Regions from separate parts of the Paenibacillus sp. JZ16 genome, predicted to be linked through region 2. Evidence: predicted binding sites of a transcription regulator. Region 2 holds the regulator's gene; each other region holds the start of a gene.

Region 1 (7,686 bases), 320 kb from region 2:
AGGGAGACATGGCGGACCCGTAGTTCGGGATCGGATACAGGCGATTCTCTTCCAGCGTTACAGGCTCGGCAAAAAACTGGCTTTCGAGCTCGAAATTATTTTGAAGCAAATCAATAACCTCTTGGATATCTCCCTCAGCTTCCATCTCACGGAGCCGATTCGCCAGCTGCGTAATCCGAAGCTCGGCCTCCGGCAGACGGCTTTGAGCAAGCTGTACTTCTTCTCCGCCTACTTTAAGGCCTTTCCGGGCGTCTTTGAGCAAATGCTGAATGTCGGGGACGCTGGCAAGTGCCTGGGTCAGCTCCTGCTGCACGCGCTTAGCCGTGTCTGCGCCCGAGGTGAAGGCTTTGCTTATCGCTGGACCGATCTCCGTATCGTAGCGGCTTAACAGCGTGTTGGTCAGTCCCGTAATATCATCGTTCAGCTTTTTCAACTTATCGATGGAATCTGCTGGCGCTTCTTCTCCCCGTTCCACGGCTTGGGCTATGGTTTGCAGCACGGATTGAGCTGAGGTCCATCGTGCGGCAATATCCTCGAGCTTGGCCGCCCCGGAAGCTGCTGCCGGGGAGATGGAGCCCAGCCGCTTGAACAATTGACCCAGCCGGGCGGCTGCTCTCGCTGCGGTCTCTGCGCGTTCCTGCGCAGCGTTCAGGCGGCTGGCAAGCTCCTTCGGGTCAATGTCGGCTTGCCCTAGAGCGTCCAGCACTTGCGAGAGCGCTCCGGTGGTTGCAGCCAGTACCTCCAAGTCCTGACGCAGAGTTGGCTCCAGCGATTTCGAGGCACCGGCGGCCTGATTCGCGAACTCCGCCAGCGCACCGGCCATGGCCTTGCCGTCCGTGGCAATTCCTTCAAGGCGAGGCAGGGCGGCGTCGGCTTGCTGAACCAATCGGTTGGCCAGTTTAATATCTTGTGCAGCTGTGCCCACCGCTTCATTGAGCTCCGGAAAGCTTTTTTCGAGCCGGAACAGAAGGCTTCGGACTTTATTGATGGCCGGGAGCTGGTTCTCGATCTCAATCCCGAGCGTGTTGAAAATCTCGAAGATGGTGCCGTTGGCGGTTTTGATGAAATTTTTGCTGATTTCCTCCACAACACCGGATGCACCCTGGGCCGTCACTTTGGGAGAAATGGCGTTGATTTTTTCGTTCGTATAATAGAGGATCTGAGCTTTGACAGGCTCATTGGTCAGCACGGTGCCGATCCGGGCAGAGAAGTTCTCCGGAATAATGATAGCGGCATAATCATCGCCGCGCCGTACACCCTGAATGGCGTTCTTGCTATCCTCCGTAAAACGCCACCCCAGCTTCTCATTGTGATGGAGGGACTCCACGATTTCTTTTCCCAGGTTAATGGGCTGATCGCGGAGGGTGGTGCCTTTATCCAGGTTGGCAACGGCAATGGAGACGCCGGAGGTCTGGCCGTAGGGATCCCAGGAGGCCTCAATGTTAAACCAGGCATACAGAGAAGGAAGAATAGCGAGCCCTACGATGATGACGCCTGCAGCCCAATTACGGATGATTCTATGGATATCGGCAGAATATATGTGGAAGATATTCTTCATGGAGCGCTCCTGTCTTGTACGTAGTTGGTGCTAGTATGCCGCCAAATCCGTGCCAAGATACGAAACGAGCCGATCCTTTATCTCTTCCTTGAAGGAGTGCCATTCGCAGAGCAGAGAGCCATCATATCCGCGGCATAAATACTGGACACGCAGCCCTTCCTCGGCTGTACCGCTCTGACTATGAATCCGGATGCCGCGCCTTCTCATTTGTTGTTGTAGGAACCAGGCATGATCCGAATATCCTTTTTTAATGAGCTGCAGATTTAAGATATAGAGCTCACCCATTTTCAGTTGAAGGGTCTTGAGAATCTGAATATCCCGCTCGAGAACAGACTGAATGAAGTGATGCAGCAGATAATCTCGGATCAGGGCTTCGTCTTCTAGTGAAGGCGGAGGAGGAGTGGAAGGTTTCATCATAAGAGACACATCCTCAAACATGAATAAATACAGGAACATATGTTCTATTATACACATGGTATGCCAACAATATACGGTGCGCAACCATTAATTTCTGGTAATTGTTATTTGCCTCCAGTGGATTCATGACGGCATATCGTTTACACTCCTGATAACTGCATTCATCAGGAGGCGATTCATTAATGATTCTTCATAAAGGCGAAATACTGTTCAGGCAAGGAGATAGCGGCGATCATCTATATCACATCCGGAGCGGATTGTTCAAGGTGACCCGTCTCCATCCGAATGGCAATATGGTGCTTTTCAATATTTTATATCCCGGTGAAACGGTGCCGCACCATTCCCTGATCAGCCCGAAGGAGACACATGGAACGGCGATCGCTCTGATCCAGAGCGAAGTGGAGGTCATATCGGCTGAAGCGTGGTACCGCCAGCTTGCGGAGGATCCGCAGAAACCGCTCGAGGTTGCCAGATTGCTGCAGGAAAAGGTGCGGTTCATGCAGATGAGGCTGGATCACTTGACGGTCGGAGGACCTGCGGAGCGGCTTGAGCTGCTGATCCAGTGGCTGGATGAGTATTCACAGGGAATACACTTGACCGAGTATCTGACGCAGGAAGAGATCGGACAGCTGATCGGCGTGAGGAGAGAAACGGTAAACCGGCTGCTGCGGGAACAGGGCAAGCATATCTAGTTCCGAAATATTGAGGACGGTATGAACGCCAAGGTACATAGTTTTATAAATTGCGCATGACCAGAACTGGCATATGGTTATCTTCTTCGCTGGATAATAGTCGACAGCAAGCGTGTTCCATCTAAAAAGGGTGCCTGTCTTTATGCAAGACAGGCACCCTTTGATTGTGTAATACGGTTATTTTAATCTTCCAATGTACCAGCCGGGCCGAAAAATTCATAATGAATTCGGTCCGAAGGTACCTCCATCGATTTCAAATGATTGTTCACGGCTCGCATGAACGGAACGGGGCCGCAGAAGTAGAAGTCGGCCTTGTCATCAACGGTTTTGCGCAGGAAATCAAGATCAATATAGCCTGCTTGGTGACACTGATCCTCCGATTCCGGTTGTTCATAAATGACATAAGAGGTTAGCTGCGGATATTTGGAGGCAAGCGCATCGATGTGAGCTTTCATCGCATGCTGGCTGCCGCACTTGGCCGCATGAATAAAGGTTACGTTCCGGTCAGGCTGTTCCAGCAGCACGGTTTCGAGCATGGCCACCATCGGGGTTAAACCGACGCCGCCGCTGATCAAGACAAGCGGAAGATCGCTGTCCGTATCCAGCGTAAAGGTACCGGCCGGAGCCGTGACCTCAAGAACGGTCCCAACCTCGGCATGACGGTGCAGCCAAGTGGAGACGACGCCTGCGGGCTTTCCTTCCAGTTCATCCTCACGCTTGACCGTAATTCTGTAGTAAGGCTGACCCGGTGCGGATGAGAGACTGTAATGACGATTATGATAATAGGCTTCACCTTCGGGTTTCACCCGGAGCGTGATATATTGACCGGGTTGATAAGCGGAAATCTCGCCGCCGTCTTGCGGGACCAGATAAAAGGAAGTGATAACGGAGCTTTCTTCCACCTTCCGGTCAATGACGAAATTGCGGTATCCGCTCCAGCCGCCGGCCTCGTTCGCGGCTTGTTGGTACATATCCGCTTCAATGCCAATGAAGACATCGGCAATAGCCCCGTAAGCTTCGGCCCAGGCCTCGATAATTTCGGGCGTTGCAGCGTCTCCCAGCACTTCCTTCATTGCGGCGAGCAGCGTTTCGCCAACGATTGGATAGTGCTCGGGCAAAATGTTTAATGCCCGGTGTTTGTGTCCGATCTGCTTAACAACCGGGACGATCGCTTCAAGACGGTCGATATGGGCTGCGGCGGCGTATACGGCATTGGCAAGGGCAAAGGGCTGTTTTCCTTCTCGTTGATTCGCATGGTTGAATATGTTAAGAAGCTCCGGATGATGATGAAACAATTTTTGGTAAAATGCAGTCGTAATTGCCGTTCCATGTGTTTCAAGAACAGGAACGGTCGATTTAACGACCTCAATCGTATGCTGGCTTAACATGCAGACTCCCCCTGATTCATAATTCGAATTCGTATTCGATTTAAGTATAGACAAGGGAAGAAGGGGTATTTGTGATTTAAGTCACATCGGATTTAGCGAATATGTGAACAGAACGGCGATATTTTATGGAGGGAGTTCTGAAAGCGAGTTTTTTTACATATTTTATATATATATTCCAGTTCATTCTAGCCAGCTGTTTAGCTTGTATGCCAACTGTGTTATAATAATGTAAGCAGTCTAATTAAAACGAGAAAGGATCAGGATACCATGTGTCCCCGAAGGACGAATCCCCAAAGGACGATTTGGAAACGTTATGATCTCTCATACACATAGCTTCCTTCGTAGAGCGAAGTCGGACGTCAGAAGACAAGGACGGTCTCTTACGAAAGGATGGGAACTATGGTTCGAAGGATGAACTCCTCCAGGTTGCCTCTATGTAGAGATTGGCCTATGTCTGACCAATCTACTACGACAAGAGGGATCCTGTATGAGGAAAAGACAAAACACAATTATCACCATGTCGGCGATGTTGTTCGGAACGTTTTTAATGGCTTTTACGTATTATCACATTAATTTTCACAATCATTTAACCGAAGGCGGCTTTGTCGGCCTTGCACTGCTTGGCAAATATGCGCTTGATATTCCGCCCGCATTAAGTATGGTCCTCATGGACATACCGGTTCTGCTGGTTGCCTTATTCATCAAAGGTCGGAAGTTCATTATCAATACCGTAGTTGCGGCGAGCATGTTCACCTTGTTCTACGCATTGATCGAGCGGTATTCCACGCTTGTGATCGATCTGAATCATAACTTGCTGGCAGCCGCGCTGCTGTCCGGTTTATTGACGGGCTTTGGTGCAGGCATCGTGCTCCGTTTCGGCGGAGCGACAGGCGGTGACGACGTGATCTCCGTGCTGTTCAGCGAGTGGAGCGGGCTTAAGGTAGGGACGGTGTTTTTCCTGATGGATGCCGTAGTACTGCTATTATCGCTATTCTACATGCCATTGGTTGAAACCTTATATACTATATTAGCCGTATCGATTGCCGGACAAGTGATCACCATCACAGTGACGTACGGTACCGAGAAAACGGAAAAGAAACCGATTCGGAAGGCGGTCCGTGCCCCAAGCACTCCGGTTACTCCGAAGACAGCGCAGCATACCGTTAGCGGCCGTTCATAAGACGGTCCAACTAAGAGAAGCTCACCCGCATGCAGGGTGAGCTTCTTTCGTATGCTTATGCCCGGATTTTCACTTCTCGTCCTTCGGATGATTCTCATCCCACTCCTGTGCCTTGGCGGTGGCGATAGCGATGGCACGACCTTCATCGTAATCTTCCTCCAGCAGGGCATTGGCAATTTCCACGGCTTTATTCCTCACCCGAGGCTCCAGGTTTTTCATGGATGGCGGATAATCATGTTTGCTCCAAGGCATGTGCAATCCCTCCAGTTCATCTCTAATTCGTATGTAATGTATATTACCCCGTGCAGCCAAATTGAATAAGCGGGTTCAATCGTACCAAAAAGTGCATTGCCCTGAAGGGCAATGCACTAGGAAACTTGGATTTATTCAAACAGCTGCAAATACTCGCCGTAGCCTTCCTTTTGCATCTCTTCCTTCGGTACAAATCGGAGTGCCGCAGAATTGATGCAGTAGCGAAGCCCGTTCGGCCCAGGTCCGTCGTCAAATACATGGCCGAGGTGCGAGTCGCCTTTTTTGCTTCTTACCTCGGTGCGGACCATCATATGGGTAAGATCCATTTTTTCCTTAATGTTGTATTCGCGAATCGGACGGGTGAAGCTCGGCCATCCGCAGCCGGCATCATATTTGTCCGTTGAGCTGAAGAGCGGCTCGCCGGATACGATATCCACGTAAATGCCTTCCCCGTGATGGTCCCAGAACTCATTGTGGAACGGAGGCTCGGTTGCGTTATTCTGGGTCACTTCATATTGGATCGGTGTCAGGCGCTGTTTAAGCTCGGCTGGATCTACCGGATCCGACCAGTGCTGCTCAATGAAATCCTCGCGTCCTGAACCTTTGCGATAGCGTTTGTAATGGCTCGGGTTTTTCTTGTGATAATCCTGATGATATTCTTCAGCTTCATAGAAAGTGCTGGCGGGGAGGATGGGCGTTACGATCGGTCCATCGAATCGTCCGCTGGCAGCTACGGCTTGCTTGGATTGCTCCGCAAGTTCACGCTGCTCCTCCGTGTGGTAAAAAATAGCAGTCCGGTAAGATGTGCCCCGGTCATGGAATTGTCCGCCCTCATCCGTAGGATCGATTTGCTGCCAGAAGAGCTCGAGCAGCTTTTCGTAAGGGAACACTTCCGGGTTATACGTGATTTGAACAGCCTCGTAATGACCTGTTGTATCAGAGCATACCTCTTCATAGGTCGGATTTTCCTTATGGCCGCCCGTATAGCCGGAAACGACCTTCAGGATGCCCGGCAGCTCATCAAAAGGAGAGACCATACACCAGAAGCAGCCTCCCGCAAAGGTAGCCAATTCACTTGGGGTTGAACGATTATTCATCTATTATCCCTCCATCGTTATAACATATAAATGTAAGTCTTACTCTATATTATAATCATTTTGGTCAGGGAAACCAAAATGATGCTCCGTTAAGCCGGTCTCCCTTTATACCACCGGACAGCGGCCAGGCACAGAGCGGTAACCAGCATAAGTCCGCCCGCGATACCCGCGAAGAGGAGCGGATGATCGGAAAACCCGCTGCCCAGCCAGGCATACAGGAGAATCGCGGGGATTTTACCGATGGCTGAAGCGGTTGTGTACGTCCAGAATGGAATGGATGCGACGCCGGCATAAATATTGACGGCCATTTGCGGAATAATGGGCAGTAAGCGCGCGAGCAGGATCGACTGAAAGGGGCGCCTTTCTACCAGGGCTGTAAACCTATGGATAGCCTCGTATTTGCCAAGCAGTCGCCTGCCGGGCTCCTGGTACAGGGACCGAACTGCCGCATACAGGATGACGGCCGCTATCGTTGTTCCGAACCACGAAATGGCTGCAGCCCAGAGTGTCCCATATGCATAACCGAGAATAGCGATAATGACTTTATAGGGCGCAATAGGAAATAAGGCAAGCAGGGCTGCCAGCAGGATCATCAGGTAGAGCGGGGGATTTCCTCTCAGCCAGTCTATGATTTCATGTCTGTATGCAAATGCCAGTATCAGGGCTGTTGAATAAATTGCGGGTATGATCCATCTCTTCATGTTCAATCCTCACTTTGCGAAAGTCAAAGTCAACCAGAATAGCACCATGATAGCAAAAAAACAGGACTGCTGCCCATATTTCGGACAGCTAAGCATTCGATTTCGGTGGGGAAAATTGAATATACAAGCGATTTTTCATATGTTATAATATGTCCAACCGAATAGTTCCCAAAGGGGAGTAGCTTCATAAGAAAACCTTCTATCGTGGCCTTTCAAGGAAGCAACCGCGATTCAAAGGTTGGTTTTCTTGCGATATAGAATTTCATGGGTTCCGCTGATAACTTATAAATTCTATATCGTAAGTAAAGTCGTCATTACGGGATCAATCATCCCCGGCTTTATTGGCAACGATTATGTTGTTTAGCGAGACCTTTGCCTGATTTATTTATGAATGAGGTGGA
Region 2 (7,686 bases):
ATGCGTTACTCTGTTACCTTCAGTTCCTTTAACGGCATGGAATGTTGTCCTCTCGCCGTGACATGTGAAACAATCCGATAGGTTCCTGCCTCATCGAAGGTTTTCTCCATTTTGTATACCCCGCCTTGATCATGCTTAACCGGGACCTTCGCCTGAACGCCGCCGCCTTCCAGCGTGACTTCAAATTCCACAGCGTTCGCATCTTCCACCGGACTTCCGGCTTGCGTCACCTTCGCTTCGATCAGTACCTTCTCGCCAGCCTTAATGCTCTCCGGCGTCAGAGACAGCTCGACGATGATGGGTTCGGCCATCACATCGTCACCGGATTCTGCCTTGCTGTCATTGCATGCGGCAAGCGCAACTGCCATCAGCACCATAGCTGCAATTAGGGCCATTTTTTTTCGGGTCATGCTCTACACCTCTTTTACAAAATAGGGCTATGTATTGGTTCATTCACGTAATGGTCATTTCCAAACCTCGTTAAGTTACCTATTCCATTATATCTCATTATTCTGTTACTTCTATCTCATGCAGCTTACAATTGTGTGACGTTTATCATAGCCAGCTGCAAGGTTGAAGTCCGATCGTATAACCAACAAAAAAACAGCCGATAACCGCAGAATTCTGCAGTTATGGCTGTTCCTATGTACAGTAGAATACCAAGTATACAGGTGTAAGCTCTTTATTGCATGGTTTATAGGGATGCTACGATGGCATGCAGCTCCGATAAATGTTTGATCTCAAACTTCGGTTGAATGGAAGGATCATGAGGTCGGTTTACCCGATTGATCCAAACGGTATGCAGTCCAGCCGCATTTCCGCCTTTAATGTCTGTGGTCAGCTTATCTCCTACCATCACGGCCTGATCCGCCTCGACACCTAACAAGTCGAGTGCATGCTGGAAGATGGAAACATCCGGCTTTCCTCTGCCAAAATCGCCAGATATGATGATATGATCAAAATAAGGAACCAGTTCTGGAACACCGTCCAGCTTCTCCTGCTGCAGATCCGGGCTTCCGTTCGTAAGAAGCAGCAGCTTTACATTCCCCTGCAGTTCCTTCAGAACTTCAAACGTTTCTTCATATACGTATGGTCTTGTTCTGCGTTCAGCAGCGAATTGTTCGGCCAACGTCTGGGCCAAGGTTTCATTATCAACGCCCAGGCGCTGAAGTCCGCGCCGCCATGATTCCTTGCGGTATACGGGTGCCAGCTCCTGCAGCTGTCTGAATTCAGGCTGTGATCCAGCCGTAAAATTAGCCCACAAGCCTTCAAAAGGGTTAATTCCGATCATTTTGGTAAAAGCAAAGGTATCATAGGATTCATATAATGCTCTCGCTTCTTCCCGTACTGCGGCCAACAGTGCTTTGGCATCAACGCCGGTCTCGTCCGCTCCGGCCTGGCAAGTCACTTCAAACGCTTCTTCCACACTACGTTCATCCCACAACAACGTATCGTCCAAATCAAACAAAACCGCAGCTATCGGCATGTCTCTCCCACTCCTCATATACACTGTGATCTATTTTATTTGTTAATTATGCTCCACTGGAATTTGATGAGTCTTTGCGAACTCTTCCAATCTTTCGCCCATCGCTTTCGTATCATAAAGATTCATCATGCGCGAGAATACCCAGTTGCCTGCTTTTCCCTTGCCTTGAATCACAACAGAGCCCGAAGCCAATTTGATTTTCTCGATATCGGATACAGCCAAACGACGTTCCCGATTGAACTTCATCGTGGATACGGAAGCACGCTCAATCTTCAAGTAAGGCTTGCGTAAGAAAATCATAAGCGCCAACAGAATATACAAGCTGACACCAACCCAATTCAACACGTCATTGCTTCCACCGGCTGCCTGTGACGTCGCCGTTCCGAGAAGCGCATACAAACCAGCCAATGCAACAAGCACTAACGGAAGTACATACTTACGTCCTTTAAACACGTCATGCTTATCATTAACGGCAGAGCCTTGGTACGAGGTCAGCCCCTGCTTCTTACGCTGCTTGTTGAGCTGTGACATATTTTTGTTGACTTTTCTTTCCCATGATCGTGACATATGGTTCCCCCTGGACTCAATTTCAAAATATTACCAATCCATATAAACTTGGGGTTACCGTATTCGATTCCCACGAATAATCGGCACCCCAAGTATTATAATTCTATCCTTCTATCTGGTCCCTGAATCCACTGTTGTAGATCCAGATGCCAGTTCATCGACTAATGCTTTAATCGCGGGCCGCCTTTTTGTTCATTTTCATCAACCCATTCGATCGATTCCAGCTGTTGTCTAAAGTTACTGCGAATATTGTTAAGGTATATTTCCCGAAGCTCAGCCCGTTCTTTGAGCTCTTCCGCGGTCAATCCCTCACTCTTCTGTTTTCTTGCTAGTACATTGATGCGTTCAACCAAAGTATCGATGTCCATGACTTCTCCTCCAATTCCGATATCATGTATAACTTAAACATGTGAAAAAGAGCTTGTCAAGGCAACAGCGCCCTTACAAACTCTTATTAAGAACAAATATGAACATATGATGCCTATATATGGGCTCCTCATTGTTAAGAAATCAATACTCGTCTATTATAAACACGCTTATACTGCGTGAAATCACATCGTCAGGCAAGACTACAAATATGAAGCGAGAAGTTGAGACATATATAAGGAAAGAGCCTCTCGTAGTATCATCCCATTACCAGACTGGTAAAGACAACACCTCTCCGGCCTGTATATCCGGACCTTTCAATCCGTTCATTCTTCGGATGCTATCCAGATATACTCGTGTATCCATATCTGCCGGTTTATGAAGGGAAGCAATCCGCCACAAACTATCACCATATTGAACAATAACCTGCTTCTCCCCAGTAGGCTTGTCCATCCCCCCGGCAAAAACAGAGTATGCCCCTGTCCAAAAAGAAGCTACGATCAACAGGATGAATAAAAGCTTTATAAAAGGAATGGATGCCATTCTGGACTTTAATTGGTGGATCCAAGTCTCCGGGGACTTCATCGTTTGCACTGGAACGTTCTCATAAATGCTGCGGTATGTACTGTATTTCAACATGGAATCATCATCTCCCAAACAAGTGTTCTCTTATGGATTTATATTAACACGAACACTTGTTTGATTCAATACCCAAAAGAACATTTGTTCTATTTTTATTTAGAACTTATGTTTGTACGAACGGAAGTTCTATGTTATAATTTTCCCAAACGTTACTAAATGGGGTTGATACGGCATGTCGAAAATATCCAGCCGCCAGCTGGCGATCTTAGAGTTTATCCGCAACGAAGTTCGTAGCAAGGGTTACCCGCCTTCTGTCCGGGAAATCGGAGAGGCTGTCGGACTAGCTTCCAGTTCAACGGTCCATGGACATCTTGACCGTTTGGAGAAGAAAGGCCTAATTCGCCGTGACCCTACGAAACCAAGAGCAATCGAGCTGCTTGGCCAAGAAGAGTCCGATAGCGCGAATCTGTTTACCCACACCATTGCCAGAGTACCTGTTGTTGGTAAAGTCACTGCAGGTGTTCCTATTACAGCCATGGAGAACATTGAGGATTATTTCCCGCTCCCTCAGCATTATGTAGGAGACGATAAGGTTTTCATGTTGTCGGTTGTCGGTGACAGTATGATCGAAGCTGGGATTCACAGCGGTGACTACGTCATTGTGCGCCAGCAGCAAACTGCAGACAATGGCGACATTGTAGTAGCGATGACAGAGGAAGACGAAGCAACTGTAAAGACCTTCTATAAGGAGAAGGATCATGTACGATTGCAACCGGAGAATCCTACCTACGAGCCACTGCGTCTGAACCATGTTACGATTCTCGGTAAAGTAATCGGACTCTTCCGGGATGTCCACTAATCTCATAGATCTATGAATAAGAGGTTACCTCCCTTAATTGGATGGTAACCTCTTCTTTTTCTAAATAGATCACGAAACTTGATCATAGCTAGTTTGTTTGCTGCATAATGCCTTGTTTAAGATCCAGCCGATACATCCGTATAGGTTTATAATCCGGCGAGCCTTCCCCACCCGGCCCCTCCGTGGACTGCAGAACAAGCTTATTGTCTTTCACCATGGGTGCAGTACCTGGTCTGTAATAGGAAGTATAGGACACCGTTAATTCATCTTGAAACCTGAGCTGCACAGCCTTGCCCGTATCATGCTCCACGGCGAATGCGTAAATTTGTATGGCATGACAGTCTTGATATTGCGGTGCAAGTATAAATACATCCGCATCCTGAAACGGCAATCGAACCATATGGACAGCTGCTGATGTTGGCTGAATAAAAGTAAGATCATCCAGCGTGGTTACTTCATCCGTAACTTCATTATAGCTATACCGTACGATGTAGTTTCCGGTAAACGATTGGTCCGTTTCGATACCGAAGCAGCTAGGAGCCCCCAGTGTCGTGATTTTTTCCTTTTCCACAGCAACCACACTGAGCCTTCCCTGATCTGTAAAGCCTTGCGCCCGAATTGTCTCCTCGTTATGTGGTGGTACATCCCCAGCTCTCTGTTGTTCTTCAACGTCAAAAGGCAGCTGTATGGCAAGTAACATAACCAGAAGCAGCAGCACGCCTATAAAGCCAACTTGTAGATACTTTCGGCGCTTAGGCCTACCTTCGTCACGGATCACGGACATCTGGACGTTTTTTTTCATTTCAGCCGTAAATTTTTCATTTGGAAAAGGTCCCTTTGAAGCCCGGGAATACCAGTCTGGTTTATCCTCATTCATCGCCATTCTCCTTTAACAGGTTCTGCACTTTTTTCCTTGCCCGATACAGTCTGGATTTTACGGTACCCGCCGCTAGGTTAAGGAACTCCGCAATCTGATTGATTGACATCTCATAGTAAAGGTCCAAGATGAGCACCTCCCTAAACTTCCTGGGTAAAGTCATAATCATGGCCCATATTTCATCCGTGTACTGCCCGTCCAGATACTCCAGTTCCGCGGACCGACTTGACGCATCGATGTGCAGTCTGTCCTTAAGGGTCACTTTCCGAAAGAAAAAAGCCTTTTTGTACCGGAACGCGGTATGTCGTGTGATCGTGAGCAGCCACGTTTTTAACGACGCCTGACCGCGAAATGTATGTATGCCAAAATAAGCTTTAATAAACACATCTTGAGCAATATCGTCTGCCAGTGCTTGCTGTTTGGTCAGAAAATAAGCGTAATTCCAGATATCATTTCCGTACAAGTTCATGATTTTATCCAGTGTCTGTGTGTCCATCACCGTCATCTGCTTCAAGTATTCCAGCTCCAACCGATTCACCTCATCTAATTAGAGTCATGGAGGTCAGCAAAGGTTCCCCTCTTCCGAAAAAAACAAAAAAAAGAATCTCCCCTTATAGAGGGTGATTCTGTAGTAGTTGCATTCTATGAACGATTCTCCATAACCATAAGTCAAAATGATGACTATTATTAATGAGCTACCCATTCTAAAATAGGGGCATTTTGGGGGTGAAACAAGAATAACTATCATTCCACCACCATCTGCCCCCAAAAACAAAAAACCCTCACGCCTTACGGCGCAAGGGATTCCTCTATTAATACATCGTAATGTACTGATCGCGTTCCCATTGGTGAACTTGCGTGCGGTACATGTCCCATTCGATTTCTTTCAGCTCATAGAAGTGAGCCAACGCATGATCACCGAGTGCATCGGAGATGACTTCGCTGCGGATCAACTCGTTGAGCGCTTCCTTCAGGTTTGCAGGCAAGCTAGGGATGCCTTCCTCAATGCGCTCTTCTTCCGTCATCACGTAGATGTTACGGTCAATTGGAGCCGGGAGCGACAGCTCGCGCTTAACGCCGTCCAAGCCTGCTTTCAGCATGACAGCCAGAGCCAGATAAGGGTTAGCCGCCGGATCCGGGTTACGCACTTCGATGCGCGTGCTGAGACCACGGGACGCAGGAATACGAATCATCGGACTGCGGTTACTTGCAGACCATGCAACGTAGCAAGGTGCTTCGTAACCAGGCACGAGACGCTTGTACGAGTTAACCGTTGGGTTCGTGATCGCGGCAAACGCGCGTGCATGCTTAAGAATACCCGCCATATAGTGCCGAGCCGTTACGCTCAAGCCAAGCTCATCACTCTCGTCGACAAACGCGTTCTCTCCGCCTTTGAAGAGCGATTGGTTACAGTGCATGCCGGAGCCGTTCACACCGAATAGCGGTTTTGGCATAAATGTTGCAATCAGTCCATGCTGACGAGCGATCGTCTTCACTACCAATTTAAACGTTTGAATCTGGTCAGCTGCTTTAATCGCATCTGCATATTTGAAATCGATTTCGTGCTGGCCGGGAGCAACCTCATGGTGAGAAGCTTCGATTTCGAAGCCCATCTCTTCCAGTGTCAATACGATATCGCGGCGGCAGTTCTCGCCAAGATCCGTAGGCGCGAGGTCAAAGTATCCACCTTGGTCATTGAGCTCCATGGTCGGGTTGCCTTTTTCATCGGTTTTGAACAGGAAGAATTCAGGCTCCGGACCGACATTCATGGAAGTGAAGCCCATCTCTTCGGCTTCTTTCAGCGCTCTCTTCAGAATGCCGCGCGGATCTCCTGCAAACTGTGTGCCGTCAGGCATGTAGACATCACAGATCAGACGTGCAACGCGATCCTCGGATACCCAAGGGAAAATCATGAAGGTATCCAGGTCCGGGTACAGGTACATATCGGATTCTTCGATCCGTACATAACCTTCGATGGATGAACCGTCGAACATCATTTTATTATCAAGCGCTTTAGGCAGCTGGCTGACAGGAATTTCAACGTTTTTAATCGTTCCAAGCAAATCTGTAAATTGCAAGCGGATAAATCGAACATTTTCTTCTTTGGCAATGCGTAGAATGTCCTCTCTGGTATAACTCACTTTATCCTCTCCTTTTTAAATAAAAACTAGATTGAATGATGAATTACAGCATGGCAATCCTTATTTATTAAAAAACCGGGATAATTCCCCTTGAATCAATGAAACCTGACCCGGTCTTTTAGCGGTAATCAATTCCTGCTTCAGCAAACGTCGCAACTGGGACTCAGACATCTCACGGCGTCTGTTCTCGGTATCAGGAGTAATGACGGTAGCCTCTTCTGACTCCTTCGTGACAGGGTTCATTACTTGCTTAATGCCGGCGATATTAACACCTTTTTCAATCAAAGCCTTAATCTCTAGCAGTCGCTCCACATCATTGAAGGAAAACAGGCGTTGGTTGCCCGACGTACGGGCTGGGACAATTAAGTTATGCTGCTCATAATAGCGAATTTGTCTGGCAGATAGATCCGTAAGCTTCATAACAATGCCTATCGGAAATAACGCCATATTCCTCCGAATCTCATCACCCATATCTCATCAACCTTCCAAGTGGTCTATTCTGATCCTATTGTACATTTCCTGATCAACCACGTCAACCGCATGTAAGGATAACTCACAACAATTTACGATCTTTCATGCTTTGGAGGGCCATAAGCACACCATATTTAACATGGGAGTAGGTTAAGCCGCCTTGCATATAACCGATATAAGGTGATCGGATCGGCGCGTCCGCTGATAATTCGAGGCTTCCTCCCTGAATGAACGTACCTGCCGCCATGATTACGGGATGTTCATACCCAGGCATATCCCAAGGTTCAGGCACCACATGACTATCGACCGCCGCGGCCTGCTGAATCCCTTGAACAAA
Region 3 (7,686 bases), 640 kb from region 2:
CGCGACATCGCCTCCCGTAATTCTGGAGCCGATATTCAGCATGTTCTCCCGCACGGCGGACAACAAGGTCTTCCACTGGTCAGGCGTTGCCACGGCCGCGCTGCTGTAGAAGCTGCCGTCCGTTTTGACGGCGACGGGCAGAATGGTCGAATGTCCTTTTTCAAGGAACGAGTCCATGAGGGAGACCGCTTCGCGGTCTGCCAGCAGCAGGCCCTTCATTTTGTATCGTTTGAGCAGCTCTTCTGCCGCCTGCTCCGGCGTCATGCCGTTTGCGGATTGCAGGATTGGATCATGAACGTGGAAATACAAGGTTCCCGCAGGCAAGGCCTGCTCGCCGAGCCAGTCCTCCGCAAACGTCAGCAGCACGTCCAGATAGGTCAGCATCTGCAAGGATAACCCGTAATAGACCTCATGCAACCGCAGATCCTTCTGGCTGGATTTATAATCAATGACCCGAAGCATGATCCCATGCTCTCCGCGTGCCATGTCAACCCGGTCAATGCGCCCGACAATCTCCATCTTGACCCCGTTCGGCAATTCAAACGTCAGCGGCGGCAGCGGCTTCCCGGGACCGAAATCGAGCTCGAGACCGATCGGCTCAAATTTGCCGCGCCTTGCTTGTTCGCCCAAAATTACGGACGCTCTGCCCACGATGTTTTTCAGCTTGCGCGATATATATCCATATCGCTTGGAGCTCAATAGAATTTCACCCTGCAGCATGGGAGCTAGCCGATCGACCGTTGCTTCCGCCTCGCGCAGGCATTCCTCCGCGGTCAGGTCTCCCCAGCTTCGATGCTGTGATTGAAACTTCACGGCCATGCTGCTTAAGGCAGCATGAAACAGCTGACCGATGTCAGGAGCTTGAAGACGGTACAACTGCCGTTCTCTCAGCTTCAAACCATGGGAGGCAAAATGGGAAAACGGACACGCAACAAAGCGTTCCATCCGGGATACGCTTGTCCGCAGCTTCGTTCCGTACAACTGCCTGCTGGTTTCCTGCTTAAGCGGCCGGGCTTCATTCCGGTAGGACAAGGACGAAAGCATCGAAGAAAGACGTGGCCTTAATTCCGGCTGCTCCGCATACCAGTTGTACACATGCCACCAAAAGTCCGGAATCTCCTCTCCATTCCTCCAGTCACGAAGCCGACCCGTTAAATAAGCAAGCGTCTTATCCGGACGGGCGGCATAATGCTCCTGCTCACTGGCTGATTGCCCGGCATGCGGCCTTGGAAACAATGGGACCTCTTCCATCTGAAACATCAGCTTCAAATGGCGGATGACCTCGGATGGCAGCAATGTCTTGCCTTCATCGTCCGCCGCAGGATAGCTGACCCACAGCTGATTACTAGCCGAAGTCAGAGCATTATAAATCAGGAACCGTTCATCCAGCAGTCTGCGGGATATGCTTGGAGCAAGCTCCAAGCCGCGGTCTTCGAGCTGAACACGCTCCGGTTCTGTCAGGATCCCATCGTCCTGGAACTGGGCTGGGAGAACACCATCATTAATGCCGAGCAGAAAAGCATATTTCACCCCGCCCGTCCGTGTCCGATCCATGCTGCCGATCAGCACTTGATCCAGAGAAGGTGGCACCAGAGCCATTTTCATCTCCGTAAGTCCCGTACCCAGCACGCCCGTGAACAATTCGGTGCTGAGCTTCTCCGTACCCATCATCTCCACAATCTGATCGAGCAGGTCAAGCACTGCCCCCCATACCTGGCGATGCTCCCTGGCTTCCTCAGGACGCCCGGCATCCAGGGCAGCGCGGCTTAACAGCTCGAGCTTCTCAGGAACAGCGGCTTCCTCCAGAAGCCGGTAGACTGCCGTGCTCTGATCCATCGCATTCGTTGCCTTCTTCATCCGCTTCTCAAACGCATGCAGCGGCTCCGTAATCACCTTTCTGGCATACTCAATCGCCTGCATCCCATGCGGATTTCGCACCTCACTCTCTCCGTCTTCTAATGAGAGACTTGGAATTCCCTTCCAAGGGCGTCCATCCGTCCAGCGTGTGCCCTGGATTCCGGAAGCCAGCACATGGTTTTCCAGACGGTCCATGTCCTCACGGGTAAGCGATCCGTCCAGCGGCAGCAGCAGATCCGTCTTCACACAGCGGAATACGTCCTCATAACGCCAGCGGCGTCCGATGATATCCAGCGCAGAGCGAATAAATTCGACCAGCGGATGATGGAGCTCGCTTCGCTTCTGATCCAGAAAATAAGGAACGCCGTGTTCCCTGAACAAAGGACCTATCAGATGCTCATATTCTCCCATATTCCGGACAAACACGGCCATTTCCCGGTATCTTGCCCCTTCTTCTCGAGCGAGACGCACCATTTCGCGTACAGCCCCTTCAATTTCAGCCCGGCGGTGACTGGCAGCATGCAGAAGAAGACCTGCCCTGCTGCCGTCCGGATGGCTCACTGTAACTCCGTCACGGGCAGCTTCCGTCCAACGTTTCTTCCGATCATAACCGCGCTCGAGATGAGCAAGCAGAGGGGACTCTTGAAACCGCGGAAGAACATCGGGTTGCAGAATACGATGCTCCATATCCAACCCCATCTCATCGGCAATGCCTTCAAGCTTTATGTACGTCACCGCGGTAGGATGAAAGAGATCCAGCTCATGCGGAACATTCCCGTTCGTATAAGGCTTGTCCAGTGTCAACGCAATCGTTACGCGGTTGGCATGCGTCATAATTTCCCGGAGCACCCGGTACTCCTGCGGCGTAAAGCCATGGAAGCCATCGATCCAAATGTCCGCGCGCTTGATATACTCTGATTGGGTCACGCCCTCTGCCAATGAGGCCAGCGTATCTTCCTCATCCATGTAGAACCTTGAAATCTCAAGCTCAAAATCGCGAAAAACCGTTACGATGTCCTCCAGCTTGCGCCGAAGCATCGGAGAATTCCCAGAGCCTGACAGCATCTGTCCCAGCTGCTCCTCCACGCAGGCAGCATCAATGCAATAGCGCTTCATTTCTGTATACAGCTCGCTCAGCTTACCGACAAATCCATGCTGCTCTCCCGAAGCACCGAACAATTGAAGCTCTTCTTTGCGCCTCCGCAAAATTTTGTACAGCAGCATGCGCTTGCCTTCTTCGCTGATCGCCACCTTCGCGGCCCCGCCGGTTTCTTGCATGACACGGTAAGCCAGTCGACGGAAACTGAGCACTTGCGCGCGCATCATCCCGCGAATGCCTCCCGCATTAACGAGTGCATGCTCCGCTTCATAGGACCCTTGCTCGGGAACGATCAGTATCATCGGATTCCCCTTGGGATCTTGCTCCAATCGCTCGATCATCTCTTGGCGGATCGACGTGCTCTTGCCGCTGCCCGACCTGCCAATAACAAATTGAATGCTCATGCTATGCCTCCTTTACATCGTCTCCGAAAAGGACTCCTTCACCCTTCAAAACAGCTGCGTTTCCGGTGAAATCATGCCCTTGAATCTATTAGTCAAATGCATCAAAATTCATATAAAATCCCTGTCTTGGTTCGTTCTCTATCAAAAAAGATGCTGATTACTAGTATAGCATAAGTATCGTTTGATGGAACATACGTTTGGATTTCATTCCCATTCCAAATTATTGCGGGCATACAAAAAAAGGACCCTGCCATTGTGGTTCACCCACCATGGCAAGATCCTTCGCTTCTACCGTGCTGCTGCACTTTAAAGTTTCGATTTGCTGCGCACTTCAAACACGGCAAATTTCAAATAATGCCCCTCGTCGACCCCGAGAATTTGCGGATGATCCTTGCCAGCCGCACGCCATTCCACGAGTCTCAGAATTTTTCCGGCGTCTTTTGCCGCATCCTGAATGGTCTCCAGGAACAAATCCGGCCGCATATGGTACGAGCAGCTTGCCGTAACCAAATAACCGCCCTCATTCACCAGTTTCATGCCATGAAGATTGATGTCCTTATATCCGCGGCAAGCCCCTTTAACGGCAGACCTGGTTTTGGCAAAAGCCGGCGGGTCCAGAATAACCACATCCCAGGAACGTCCGCCTCCTGCGGTCAGCGGTTTGGAGGTATCCACTTTCTGATCCCCTTGCGCACGCAACTCGCGTTCCTCCAGCCCTTTTACCTGATTGCGCAAATATTGGAAGGCATCGTCCACTACAAACTCCACGCGATCCTGGAATCCGTTCAATTCCACATTCTCTTTGGCGCTTTCAATGGCATGCTCCGATATGTCAAGGCAGGTCACTTTCTTGGCGCCATAAAGGCAGGCATGCAGCGTGAAACTTCCCGTATGCGAAAAGCATTCCAGCACCGTGGCTCCATCCCAATAAGGAAAAGTAACTTCCTTTCCGCTTTTGTTCACCGGTAAGGTCTTCTTCTCACCGTCTCGTTCCACCGTCTGGAGCGTGATCCCGCTGCGGCTTCCCCAACCATTCATTAACGGTTTAATGGATGCCCGGTTCTCGCGCTGATCAAAGAAATATCCCGTCTTCTGGCCTTCTTCGATATCCACCTTGATCTTTAGGCCGTTCTCCGTCACCGTGACGTGGCGAGGACATTCCCCGTATAGAATACCCGTGCGCTGCTCCAGCCCTTCCAGTTCGCGGATGGACACGTCGCTTCGTTCATAGATTCCTTTCGGCTGGACCACCTCGACAAGCGCGTTCACGATGTCCTCACGGCAGCGATCCATCCCCAGCGTCAGCAGCTGCATGACCAGTACGTCATCAAAACGGTCCACAATCAGCCCCGGCAGAAAATCCGCCTCGCCATATACCAGCCGGTAGGCGTTCTCATCTCCGATAAACCGTTCCCGGTGTTTCAGGCATTCCTGAAACCTGGCGGCGAAAAAAGCCTTGTCCATCGTCTCAACGGGCTCGTACGAAACGGTGCGTACGGTGATTTGCGATTGCGGGTTGTAATAACCGGAGGCGAGAAAGCGGCCTTGATGGTTTAGTACCGATACAATATCCCCCGGCTTGGGTTCACCTTCAACAGAGGCAATCTCGCTTTTATAAACCCAGGGATGCCCCTGCTCCAGTCTCTTTTTTCGACTGCGCTCCAAAATTACCGATGGCACTGTATTTCACTCCTTAAGTTATCCCTGGCCATTTCCATAGGCATGCATGTCCGCCAAGGGTCATATACGTAATTAAGAAAAAAAGTTTATCGCCGGACTTTCACAGCAGCGGATGCTTCATATCCCCGCTTTATTTCACAAAAAGGAGAACATCATGCTATCCTCACTCTGGTTTCCCATCTGTTATGGTCTTGTCCTGTTCCTGTTCGGCATGAAGGTCATGGAGGTTGCCCTTCAACGCTGGGCCGGTCCGCTGCTGCATAAGTGGCTCCATAAAGCGACATCTACGCCCCTTAAGGGCATGATCGCCAGCACGGCGGTTACGGCGCTGCTGCAAAGCAGTACCGCCGTAACCGTGCTGGCAATCGGTTTTGCCAATGCCGGATTGTTAAGCCTCGCCGGTACCCTGGGCGTTATTCTCGGCACGAACATCGGCACAACGGTAACCACCGAGCTCATCAGCCTCCAGATTGGACAAGCCGCCATGCCGCTGCTTGTCCTCTCGCTAATGCTATGGGTCGGGGCCGTACTCATCAGCGAGCGCGCGCCTTCGAGCTACGACAAGTTAAAAAACAACTTGATCCGCAGCCAGTTTTTATGCCTTGCTGTCGCCGGATTCTCGCTGGTGCTGCTTGCTATACAATTCATGCAATCCATCGGCCCGACCCTTCAAAGCCTCGGTGTGTTCCAATGGTTCCTGGACCAGGCTTCGCGGAGCGTCCTCTGGGGCATTGCAGCCGGAACGATATTGACTGCTCTGATGCACAGCAGTGCCGCTGTCATCGCTATGGCTATGGGGCTTGCAGCCAGTGGCGCCCTGCCTCCGGAGATCGGCGTTGCCATCGTTCTTGGCTCCAATGTCGGCACCTGCGCCACAGCGCTTATAGCAGCCATCGGCAGTACCCGAGCAGGGCGATTCGTGGCATGGTCCCATATGGGGCTGAATATCGGCGGAGTCCTGCTCTTTACCCCGTTCATATCGGGCTTAACTGCCGTATCCGGATGGTTAGCAGCGGATCCGGCCGGGCAAATCGCCCATGCGCAAACCTTGTTTAATATCGTATGCTCGCTTATCGCGCTCCCACTATGCTATCTGCCCTTCTGGAACAAGCGGGCACAGACCTAAAATTTCATATCTTCATCCGCAGGAACGCTAACCTCGAGCAGCGTTAGCGCTTTACGCAGGATGATATCATTATTATTATATCCGTTGCTGCGCTGCTTCCTCCATGCGGCCAAAGGCTCGAACCAGTCCACCCCGTTGATTTCCTCGATTTGGGGTTTTAAGCTGCCTTTTTCTGCCTTAACCAGATAGTAATGAACTTCCTTGTCCACCTGGCCGAACTCGGGATGATGGTATTTATATGCAATAATGTCCACTGGAGAGGTGATGGATCCGACTATACCTGTCTCCTCGCAAATCTCTCGAAGTGCCGTTTGCTCGACGGTTTCACCGGCTTCCATCTTGCCTTTGGGAAGCGAGGTTTTTCCATAACGGTCCAAAATAAGCTGGATCTGAAGCGCCCCTTCATGATGACGGTATACCACGCCGCCTGCGGAAATCTGTGTATATGTCATGTCCTATTCCTCCTTCATGTACAACAAGGATTCCACTTCCGGTAGCCAGGAAATGAAATCCTTGTCTGGTATGGCCGCTATTGGAATTACTGGGCAGCTGCCTTTAGTCCATGATCCATGACGCTGAGGAGTTCACCCTCGCATTCATTCACACCGGCTTTGGTTACTTTTACGCGGCACAGTTTGCCTTCGAGATCAGGCGATCCGTTGAATACAAGCTGCAGGTAATTATCGCTGTACCCCTGCATCTTTCCGCCGTTAGGAGCTCCCTTGTATTCGCGCTCCGGTATCACTTCCAGAATCTGACCCACAAAACGTTCAGCATAAGCAAGCTGCAACTGCTCTGACAAGTCAATCAAATCATGCACACGTGCATTCTTCACTTCCTCGTCCACCTGATCCTCCATCCGTGCCGCCGGCGTGCCGGTACGCTTCGAATACGGGAATACATGCATCTCGGAGAACTGAATTGCCTTCATCAGATCATAACCGTTACGGAACATCTCGTCGGTTTCGCCAGGGAAGCCAACGATAACGTCCGTCGTAATACCTACATCGGGCATCGCTTGACGAATCAAGCCCATCTTGTTATAGAACTCTTCGGTTGTATATTTACGGCGCATCCGTTTCAGTACCGTATCATCCCCCGCTTGCAGCGGAATATGAAGGTGGCGGCACATTTTACTGGAGCGGTTCAGCACATCCAGCATCTTCTCATCGATCTGGCTTGCTTCGATGGAGCTGATGCGGATCCGTTCCAAACCGTCTACCCGGTCAAGATCCCACAGCAAATCGGACAATCTGTAATCTTCAAGATCATCTCCGTACCCGCCTGTGTGAATACCGGTCAGCACGATTTCCTTATAACCCGCTCCAACCAACTGATGCGCCTGTTTGATGATGCTCTTCGGATCACGGCTGCGTGACAAACCGCGGGACCAAGGGATAATGCAGAACGTACAGAAGTTGTTGCATCCGTCCTGGATTTTCAGAAATGCACGAGTGCGTTCTGCGAAATCCGGAACGTCCATTTCCTCAAATACCCGGGTCTTCATAATATTGCGAACA

What was found. Region 2 encodes LexA, which represses DNA repair genes until DNA is damaged. Its sites were predicted from a motif close to CGAACATATGTTCG; they were not measured.
Region 1: a site for LexA is predicted at 2,008-2,021, ahead of BJP58_RS30540 (YhjD family protein). Genes of this name have one in related genera too.
Region 3: a site for LexA is predicted at 3,547-3,560, ahead of addB (helicase-exonuclease AddAB subunit AddB). Genes of this name have one in related genera too.

Annotation. Positions count from the first base shown of each region.
Region 1 covers NZ_CP017659.1:6,836,658-6,844,343, forward strand. Annotated here, with positions in the region: gene BJP58_RS30535 (YhgE/Pip domain-containing protein) at 1-1,558, opposite strand, end outside; gene BJP58_RS30540 (YhjD family protein) at 1,589-1,975, opposite strand; gene BJP58_RS30545 (Crp/Fnr family transcriptional regulator) at 2,158-2,667, shown strand; gene hmpA (NO-inducible flavohemoprotein) at 2,850-4,055, opposite strand; gene BJP58_RS30555 (YitT family protein) at 4,543-5,235, shown strand; gene BJP58_RS30560 (DUF2188 domain-containing protein) at 5,305-5,487, opposite strand; gene msrA (peptide-methionine (S)-S-oxide reductase MsrA) at 5,619-6,584, opposite strand; gene BJP58_RS30570 (TVP38/TMEM64 family protein) at 6,674-7,285, opposite strand.
Region 2 covers NZ_CP017659.1:7,153,236-7,160,921, reverse strand. Annotated here, with positions in the region: gene BJP58_RS32180 (FixH family protein) at 6-410, opposite strand; gene BJP58_RS32175 (HAD family hydrolase) at 695-1,486, opposite strand; gene BJP58_RS32170 (hypothetical protein) at 1,529-2,053, opposite strand; gene BJP58_RS32165 (DUF896 domain-containing protein) at 2,215-2,421, opposite strand; gene BJP58_RS32160 (LysM peptidoglycan-binding domain-containing protein) at 2,687-3,058, opposite strand; gene lexA (transcriptional repressor LexA) at 3,234-3,860, shown strand; gene BJP58_RS32150 (hypothetical protein) at 3,949-4,737, opposite strand; gene BJP58_RS32145 (RNA polymerase sigma factor) at 4,730-5,266, opposite strand; gene glnA (type I glutamate--ammonia ligase) at 5,550-6,878, opposite strand; gene BJP58_RS32135 (MerR family transcriptional regulator) at 6,939-7,349, opposite strand; gene BJP58_RS32130 (methionine gamma-lyase family protein) at 7,432-7,686, opposite strand, start outside.
Region 3 covers NZ_CP017659.1:6,509,846-6,517,531, reverse strand. Annotated here, with positions in the region: gene addB (helicase-exonuclease AddAB subunit AddB) at 1-3,360, opposite strand, end outside; gene BJP58_RS29075 (class I SAM-dependent rRNA methyltransferase) at 3,667-5,040, opposite strand; gene BJP58_RS29070 (Na/Pi cotransporter family protein) at 5,195-6,166, shown strand; gene BJP58_RS29065 (NUDIX hydrolase) at 6,163-6,618, opposite strand; gene mtaB (tRNA (N(6)-L-threonylcarbamoyladenosine(37)-C(2))-methylthiotransferase MtaB) at 6,705-7,686, opposite strand, start outside.